Regions from separate parts of the Proteus faecis genome, predicted to be linked through region 2. Evidence: riboswitches for the same ligand, from Rfam matches in the RefSeq annotation. Region 2 holds a riboswitch; the other holds the start of a gene.
What was found. A riboswitch is a leader RNA that binds a small molecule or an ion and turns the genes downstream of it on or off. The one in region 2 is predicted to bind thiamine pyrophosphate.

Region 1 (4,740 bases), on a different contig from region 2:
TAGTGTTGGTGTTGCAAATTTCCCTGTGCCTGTAAATAGTCTAGATGTAAATGTTGTATCAGCAATTTTTAACATATCAGCCCCCTGCAATTGCTTGGAAGAGAAGAATAGTATCGCCATCATTTATAAAATGTGTTTCCCAGTCTTCACGGGGAACAATCGTTTCATTGATAGCAAGCGCCACACCAATTGGTGGCTGCTCTAACTGAATAAGGAGCTGACAGATGGTGACAGGCATATCCAGAGAATATTGTTCGTCATTTACGGTGATGTTCATGCTACCCCTCGACAAACAGGACATGTTTTTGATGGTGTTAAACGCAAAGTACTCCAATTTTGTTTTCTACCATCGAAAAGGCGAAGTTTTCCACTCAGAGAACAGGGTAAACCAGATAGCAATTTAATTGCTTCAAGTGCCTGAAGTGTACCAATTACACCCACAACAGGACCTAGAATTCCGGCTGTTTTGCAGTTTCTTTGTGGTTCAGTTTCATCAGGATACAGGCAGTGATAGCAGCCATAAGTAAAAGGTGGTTCAAACACCATTAGTTGGCCACTAAACCCTACAGCACTGCCACTGATAAGCGAAGTTTGCTGTGTGACACAAGCACGGTTAATCGCTTGGCGTGTGAGCATGTTATCTGTGCAATCTAAAACTAAATCGACCTCTTTAACTAATTTATATAATGAATCATCATTAATACGTTGTTTATAAGAGGTAATTTTTATATCCGGATTTAATGCAAGTAGAGTCTGCTTTGCGACCTCTGATTTTGCATCAGGAATATCTTGAGTACGATAAAGAATTTGACGTTGTAGATTAGAAACATGCAATTCATCATCATCAACTAAAATAAGTTCGCCAACGCCTGCACCTGCAAGATAAAGAGAAGCAGGAGAGCCTAATCCACCCAGACCAACAATCAGTACCTTTGCTTGTTGAAGCTTATTTTGACCTTCTAAGCCAATATCTTCTAACATCACTTGTCGGCTATAACGCATAAAATCATTATCATTTAGCATGCTGGTTTTCCTTCTACTAATTCTAATAACTTACGAGTCACTTGTTGCCAATCTGGTGCTTTTGTTATTGCACTGACTAAGGCTACGCTCCCAACGCCAGTAGCAACAACATCAGGCACTCTTTCTAGTGAGATCCCACCAATAGCAACAGTTGGAAAATCAGGTGTCAGAGCTACTTGATGCTTGAGTGCCTTCAAACCTTGAGGTTTAGATGGCATATCTTTTGTTGTGGTTGGAAATATATGCCCTAATGCAATGTAAGATGGGCGTAATATTTTCGCTCTTTGTAATTCCGCTTCATCGTGAGTGGAAATACCAAGACGTAATCCTGATTGTTTAATGGCATTAAGGTCAGCAATATCAAGATCTTCTTGACCAAGATGAACACCGTAGGCGTGATGTTTAATGGCGAGTTGCCAATAATCATTGATAAACAGTCTTGCCTGATACTGTTTGCCTAGTTTTATTGCTTCAATGATCTTTTGTTCAACATCGTCTGGTTGTTTATCTTTTATGCGTAATTGCAGGGTGGTAACGCCTGTTTTTAACAGGCGTTCGATCCACTCAACAGAATCAACAACAGGATAAAGCCCAAGCTTTTTTTCTGTCGGTGCAAAAGGTGTGTTAGAGGATCTGTTCATTTTCAGTCACCTCAATATTGGTGATTTCTGCACTGTGGTATAACTCACTGCCATGCTCTTTAAAGGCTTGAGACATTTGTTCCATACCAGCCGCATAATCGCGTACTTCTTGCGTTATTTTCATTGAACAGAATTTAGGTCCACACATTGAGCAGAAGTGAGCGACTTTTCCTGATGCTTGAGGCAAGGTTTCATCGTGATATTGACGTGCCGATTCAGGATCAAGCGCTAAATTGAATTGATCTTCCCATCTAAACTCAAATCGCGCTTTTGACATTGCATTATCACGGATTTGAGCGCCAGGATGCCCTTTGGCTAAATCGGCAGCATGAGCGGCGATTTTATAAGTAATAAGACCTTGTTTTACATCTTCTTTATTAGGTAAGCCAAGGTGTTCTTTGGGCGTGACGTAACACAACATCGCACAACCAAACCAGCCAATCATTGCTGCACCAATACCTGAAGTAAAATGGTCATAACCCGGTGCGATATCAGTCGTTAGTGGGCCCAAGGTATAAAAAGGTGCTTCATGACAATGCTCTAATTCTTCTGTCATATTGCGGCGGATCATCTGCATTGGAACGTGGCCAGGGCCTTCTATCATGACTTGAACGTCATATTCCCATGCAATTTTTGTCAGTTCACCTAGCGTATGTAATTCAGAAAATTGGGCTTCATCGTTCGCATCTTGAATTGAACCCGGTCTTAGCCCGTCGCCGAGCGAAAGGGAGACATCATAAGCCGTACAAATTTCGCAGATTTCACGGAAATGTTCGTAGAGGAAATTCTCTTTATGGTGTGATAAACACCATTTCGCCATTATTGAACCGCCACGAGACACAATACCCGTGAGGCGTTTTGCGGTCATTGGCACATAACGTAATAAGACACCAGCATGAATAGTAAAGTAATCAACCCCTTGCTCTGCTTGTTCAAGCAAAGTATCACGGAATATTTCCCAAGAGAGATCTTCAGCAATACCGTTAACTTTCTCAAGTGCTTGATAAATTGGAACTGTACCAATAGGAACAGGGCTATTGCGAATGATCCACTCACGCGTTTCATGAATATAACGGCCGGTTGAGAGATCCATTACGGTATCTGCTCCCCAGCGTGTAGACCAAATTAGTTTTTCAACTTCTTCTTCAATAGAGGAGGTTACCGAAGAGTTTCCGATATTGGCATTCACTTTTACTAAGAAATTTCGCCCAATAATCATTGGCTCTGATTCTGGGTGATTGATATTGGCAGGAATGATTGCTCGACCAGCTGCAACTTCTTGGCGCACAAACTCAGGAGTAATGTTGTCAGGAAGATGAGCACCAAAGCTAAATCCTGCATGCTGTTGGCGTAAAACTTCGCTACGAATTCTCTCACGCCCCATATTTTCACGAATAGCAATAAACTCCATTTCAGGCGTAATAATGCCTTGGCGTGCATAATGTAACTGTGTAACACGTTTGCCATTTAGCGCTTTTTTAGGGCTTGGTTTTAACGGGAAGCGCAGATGTTCTAATCCAGCATCAGAAAGGCGTTGTTGGGTGAAATCTGAACTTAAAAGTGAAAGAGTTTCCGTATCATTGCGCTCATCAATCCATGGTTGGCGTATTTTTTTTAATCCAAGATTAACATCAAGTTGAGACGCGGGATCACCATAAGGGCCTGATGTGTCATATACGGGTACGGGTTCATTCTCTTCAAAAATAGGGGAGTCTTTTGATCCTCCTACTAGCGTTTTATCAAGTTGGATCTCACGCATTGGTACCTTAATGTCAGTACGTGAGCCTTCGAGGTAAATGCGGTTTGAATTTGGAAAACTTACGCCTTGAATGGTGCTGATAAACTCTTGAGCAGCATCACGCTGTTCTTTTCGTGGGCGCTGTTTGTTGTTTGTTGGTGAAATATCTTTGACGGATATAGTTTGATTTTGGGACATAGCATTTCCTAATAAATATCATGCAGGCGGTAGCCTGTCGGGTGAATATTGAGAAAAATGCTTGTCTGGAGGTCGCAGGGAGTATCGACAGATAGGTGTATATGGGAGTGTAAAAAATATACGTAATAAAGCTATCAAAAGGTCGAATCACTCTTGTTCCCTTCGCGGGTATTAACCCGATCAGGTTCCGCGGATCCCGAATTAACGGTCTCAGCCTGTGTTTATAATAGCCTTATAAACACTAGGCACTCCGACAAGAAGATGTCCAGTATATGAAAGATTTTAAAAACTACAAGTCCGACATGGGTTATTTATTGAAATTCCGCTGTTGGTATTTTCACCTTTTTCTGGGGGGATTTAAATAATGATCACTCTCAGTAACATTAATATAATTTATTGGTTTGAGTGAGAAAATATTAATAGATAAGAGAAGAACGTCATAATTCATTGAGTGGTTCTTGTTAAAGAGAGTATCCTTTATTCTATATCATTATTTTGGATAGAATGGTCGTTATGCATTTATATACATTAACAGGCTTAGAAAAGGGCTGGTGGACAGTCAGTCTTGGTGGGCGAGTGTGGTTACCTAAAGGTGAACTTCCATTTGGCTTAGCTAAAGATTGGGATCTCATTGGTCAGCACGCCAAAATTGTGGGTGAATGGCAGGGTGAAACAGTTTGGCTTATTCATGGAAAAATGGATAACGATATGTGTTCACCAAGACTTATCGCCTCACAAGATGAAAACTTATTTAAATTAGTCGGCCGTGGTGTCCAACTGGCTGAGTTTTATCGTTCCCACCGTTTTTGTGGTTATTGTGGTTCTAAAATGCGCCATAGTGAGAGTGAATGGGCATGTTTATGCGATAACTGTCATGAACGCTATTATCCGCAAATTGCCCCTTGTATTATTGTGGGTATTCGCCATGAAGATAAAATCTTGTTAGCACATCATGTTAGACATAAACATTCACCTCTTTACACTGTACTCGCTGGCTTTGTTGAGGTTGGTGAAACATTAGAAGAAGCCGTAGCCCGTGAAGTGTTTGAAGAGAGCAATATTCGCATTCGCAATATTCGCTATGTATCTTCTCAGCCTTGGCCGTTTCCTCATTCTTTAATGATGGGCTTTTTAGCTGAT
Region 2 (4,740 bases):
TGCAATATTATTTTGTTGATAACGAAACCAGACCGGTGCGGTGATAAAGCGCTCCATCATATAACGTTCATGCGGGCGGATATCCGCTTCATAAAGGCGGATGTGATGTTCTTTAAGCTGTTGCTCAAGTTGGACAAGTTGGCGATATTGTTTGCAATAAACACCAAAAACGGGCTGTCTTTCGAAATCTTTTAAATCGAGAGAGCGAATTTCAATATCAGGATTTTTATTAATGAGTGAGCGTAAAACAGTTTCATGTTGGCGGGCTACAAAACCGATAGCACGTTGCATAGGAACCGTAATTTTGCGTGGACCATTATCCGTCGCCAACCAATAAGAGACGACAATACCTTTTGGTGTGTCGCTCCAGTGGCGAGTAAGAATAAAGCCTTGTTCCGTATGACCAATCATGAGCACCCAATAAACACAAAAAAATTCACTAAAGATGTATTTATTATAGTCAACATAGTGGTTATTTATACAGTTAATTTTGGTTGAGATTAATTAAACGGAATACCTAAAATAAGTGATTGATCCACTTCACCATTTATAAGTGATTGTGTATTTCCATCATACACAATCATGCCACTATCTATCACAATTGCTCTTGAGGCAATTTTTGCAGCATCTTCTAAGCTATGAGAAACCATCAATAAGGTTAACGCTTTTTCTCGGCAAAGTTGCTCGAGTAGTGCCAACATCTCAATGCGTAAAGCGGGGTCGAGTGCAGAAAATGGCTCATCAAGTAACAAAATAGGTTGTTCACGAACTAGACAACGTGCAATAGCAACACGTTGGCGCTGGCCGCCTGATAATTGAGAAGGTAAACGTTCAAGGTATTCACTGAGTGCCACTTGCTCAGCTCGATTCTCTAATAGCGCTTTTTGATCTCTAGTCAGTTTTAATCCCGGATTTAATCCTAAGCCGATATTTTGCCTTACAGTTAAATGTGGGAATAGATTATTATCTTGAAATAACATGGAAATAGGGCGTTTTGCTGGTACTGTTTTGGTATGGTCTTGACCATTAAGAAACAGGCTTCCCTTTTCCGATGGTAAAAAACCAGCGATTAAACTGAGTAATGTACTTTTACCTGCACCACTTGGCCCTAACACGGCAATGCGTTCTCCTGCATTAACCGTTAGATTAAATAAGAGATGTTGGTGTTCATAAGTGTAAGTTAGGTGCTCTAATTTAATCATGAGATTTTCCAGCTAATCGTTCTATTAGGCTAAAAAGAGAGAAGCAAAGTAGTAATAACATCATGGCTGTTACAGCCCCATCTTGTGTGTGATAAGCCCCAATTTGCTGATAAAGATAGAAAGGCAACGTTCTAAATGTTTCATTACCAAATAGAGCAACAATACCAAAGTCACCAATAGAAATGACGCAAGCAAAGGCAAGTGCTTGTGAGATGGGCTTTTTTAATGCGCGTAGTTCTATCCAACGGAGTCGGTTTATACCTTGTAAATTTAACGACTGACACAAAAGACTATAACGTGAAGCGATATCATTCATTGGGTTTTCAAGTACTTTTAAGGCATAGGGAATGGCAATTAAAGCATTGGTCAAAATCACTAAAATATAAGGTGATTCAGGTAATCCAATCGTATTATTTAATAACAGAAAAAAGCCTGTTGCTAACACAATGCCCGGCATCGCGAGAATGATCAAACCACTCATTTCCATGGCCTGACCTGCTTTTTTAAAATGGCGTAAGCGAAGTTCCCGGCTACTCCATAGCAACATCATCGTTAATACAACACAAACAATACCCGCACCCACAGCAATAATCAGCGAGGTTGTAAAGGCTTGCCAAAGTACAGGCTGTTGGATGACACGTAGAAATTGGCTATTAAGACCATCAGTTATTACGGCCAAAATGGGGGGCACTAAAAAGAGGAGTGCAAGGGTGATAATGAGACTATCTGCTATTTTGCTAAAGATAGGATCATAGGGATCACGCCAATGTCGCTTTTGACTGTTTCCCACAAAAAGGGTGCCTTTTAGCTTTTGGCTGATAAGCACCAAGCCTAAACAACAAAAGAGTTGGATCAAGGCTAAAAGTGCAGCGCGATGCAAATCGTAGTCATAACTTAAGGCTTGATAAATAGCGAGTTCAACCGTTGTTGCGGCAGGGCCTCCACCTAAGGCTAACACAGTAGCAAAGCTGGCAAAGCAGAGCATAAAAATCAGTGATGCAGTCGGGAGTATTTGGCGCCATAAATAGGGAAACTCAAGAAAGCGAAAACGTTGCCAGCCATTCATACCTAATTGTGAGGCTAATTGACGTTGCTCTGGCGAGATACTTTCGAGAGCTTGCAATAACATTCGGGTTGCTAATGGCATATTGAAAAAGATGTGAGCTAACAAAATGCCTTGCAAACCATAAGGAGTAAATTGGTAATCGATACCTATCCATTCACAAATTTGAGCAATCCATCCTACTCTGCCATAAACGGTTAAAATACCAAACAGTGCAACTAGAACAGGTAACACAAGACTCATGGCACATAGGCGTAAAAACAGTGTTCGCCCTTTAAATTGGCGTCGATAGAGTGCTTTGGCGAGCCAAATAGCCGGTAATATTGAAAATAGTGCAGATAAAAAAGCTTGCCAGAAAGTAAAACGGACGACATGCCATAAATATTCATCAGCAAAAATTGAGGATAGCTCACCACTTGGTGCGTTAACCCATAGTGCGCCAAATGACAATAACGCCACAATTAGCAGTAAGCCCGAGGCACATAGCCCCGGGATAAGCCATCTTCCCATTAGCGACTAACCGCAGATTGCCAATTACGAGTCCATGTTTGGCGCTCTTTGGCGACAATATCTGCATCGAATTGCAATGATTTTTCGGGTTTAGGCATCAAAGAGTAGACGTCTGGTAATGGCATATCGATAACAGGATACATCCAATTAGTAGTGGGTATAGTTTCTTGGAATGCAGGGGTTAACATGAACTGCATAAATTGTTGTGCTAATTCCGGTTGTTTACTTGATTTAAGTTTTGCAGCAACTTCGACTTGCAAGTAGTGCCCTTCATCAAAAATCGCAGCCGCATAGTTATCTTTTTTATCTGCTAAAATGTGATAACCGGGAGATGAGGTGTAGCTAAGCACAAAATCACCTTCGCCTTTTAAGAATAAGCCATAAGACTCACTCCAACCTTTAGTGACTGTCAGCGTTTTTTCTGACAATTTTTTCCATTCAGTCGCCGTGTTTTCAGGATACAGTGATTGCATCCATAACATTAAACCTAAACCCGGCGTACTGGTACGAGGATCTTGATAGAGAATTTTCCATTTCTCTTGACTGTTTAGCAGTTCAGCCATGCTTTTAGGTGGGTTCTGGACACGGTTTTTATCATAAATAAAAGCAAAGTAGCCATAGTCATAGGGCACAAAGGTATCGTCAGTCCATTTTTCAGGTAAGGCGAGTTTGGATGTATCGATATTGCTTGGTGCGAAAAGCCCGGTTTCTTTTGCTGCATGGATCAGATTGTTATCCAACCCTAAAATAATATCAGCTTTGCTTTTATCACCTTCCATGCGTAAGCGATTAAGTAGAGATACACCATCAGACAGAGCAACCAGTTTTAGCTCGCAATCACATTGTTGTTCAAATGCTTTTTTTATTGCAGGCCCAGGCCCCCAATCTGCAGTAAATGAATCATAGGTGTAAACGGTGAGTGCGGGTTTTTGTGCTAAGGCTTGAGTTGAATAAGTGCCCATCATGCCCAGTGCGCCTAGAAGGAAAGTAAAGCGAAGTGATTTATTTAACACGTTTAGTTCCTCAGTAAAAGTCAGGTAGGATCTGAGGAGTAAGGATAGCAAACCAATGAATATTGCAACATCCTGACTCAAATCCCTACGCCAGTATTAGCTGGATCAGGTTCCACGAGTTTTTCTCAGCCTAAAAAGGCACCCCGTTGAGACTTTCCCATTGTAGATAAATACACGCGCCATGCAAAGTCTGTTGATAGAGGTTTACCGTTTGTGGGTAGTATGAAACAATGAGTTATCTTTCAAATTTGGTTATTGAGGTAGTCTAGTGATTGATGATGATGGCTACCGCCCGAATGTAGGGATTGTAATTTGTAATCGGCAAGGGCAAGTGCTTTGGGCTCGTCGCTATGGGCAACATTCATGGCAGTTTCCTCAAGGGGGAATTAATCCTGGAGAATCGCCAGAGCAGGCAATGTACCGAGAGTTGTTCGAAGAAGTTGGGTTAAGTCGCAAGGATGTCAAAATTCTTGCCTCCACACGTAACTGGTTACGTTACAAGTTACCTAAGCGTTTGGTGCGTTGGGACACAAAACCTGTTTGTATTGGACAAAAACAGCGTTGGTTCCTTTTGCAGTTAACAAGTAATGATAAAGACATTAATGTTCAACAAAGCAAAACGCCAGAATTTGATGGCTGGCGTTGGGTGAGTTATTGGTATCCTGTTCGACAAGTCGTCTCTTTTAAACGCGATGTTTATCGGCGTGTAATGAAAGAGTTCGCACCAGTAGTCATGCCATTGCAAGAACAAATGTCTTTATCACGTCCATCGTATGGATATCGGCGTAAAAGGTATTAGATAACACTATGCTGACACGTTTGCGAGAAATTGTAGAAAAAGTGGCTATGGCAGCAGGGCTTCCAGAAGCGCTTGAACTCTTAGTCAAGGAAACGTGTCAGGCAATGCACACGGATGTGTGTTCTATTTATCTTGCCGATAAACAACGTAGCT

Region 1: it holds a riboswitch for thiamine pyrophosphate, as region 2 does, so the genes downstream of both, thiC (phosphomethylpyrimidine synthase ThiC) here and thiB (thiamine ABC transporter substrate binding subunit) in region 2, are expected to answer to the same signal.

Annotation. Positions count from the first base shown of each region.
Region 1 covers NZ_JASVWV010000020.1:7,211-11,950, reverse strand. Annotated here, with positions in the region: gene QSH13_RS16980 (thiazole synthase) at 1-75, opposite strand, end outside; gene thiS (sulfur carrier protein ThiS) at 77-277, opposite strand; gene QSH13_RS16970 (HesA/MoeB/ThiF family protein) at 274-1,023, opposite strand; gene thiE (thiamine phosphate synthase) at 1,017-1,664, opposite strand; gene thiC (phosphomethylpyrimidine synthase ThiC) at 1,648-3,600, opposite strand; TPP riboswitch at 3,741-3,863, opposite strand; gene nudC (NAD(+) diphosphatase) at 4,114-4,740, shown strand, end outside.
Region 2 covers NZ_JASVWV010000009.1:74,038-78,777, reverse strand. Annotated here, with positions in the region: gene QSH13_RS12460 (DNA polymerase II) at 1-411, opposite strand, end outside; gene thiQ (thiamine ABC transporter ATP-binding protein ThiQ) at 501-1,202, opposite strand; gene thiP (thiamine/thiamine pyrophosphate ABC transporter permease ThiP) at 1,195-2,775, opposite strand; gene thiB (thiamine ABC transporter substrate binding subunit) at 2,775-3,788, opposite strand; TPP riboswitch at 3,853-3,944, opposite strand; gene rppH (RNA pyrophosphohydrolase) at 4,057-4,587, shown strand; gene ptsP (phosphoenolpyruvate--protein phosphotransferase) at 4,596-4,740, shown strand, end outside.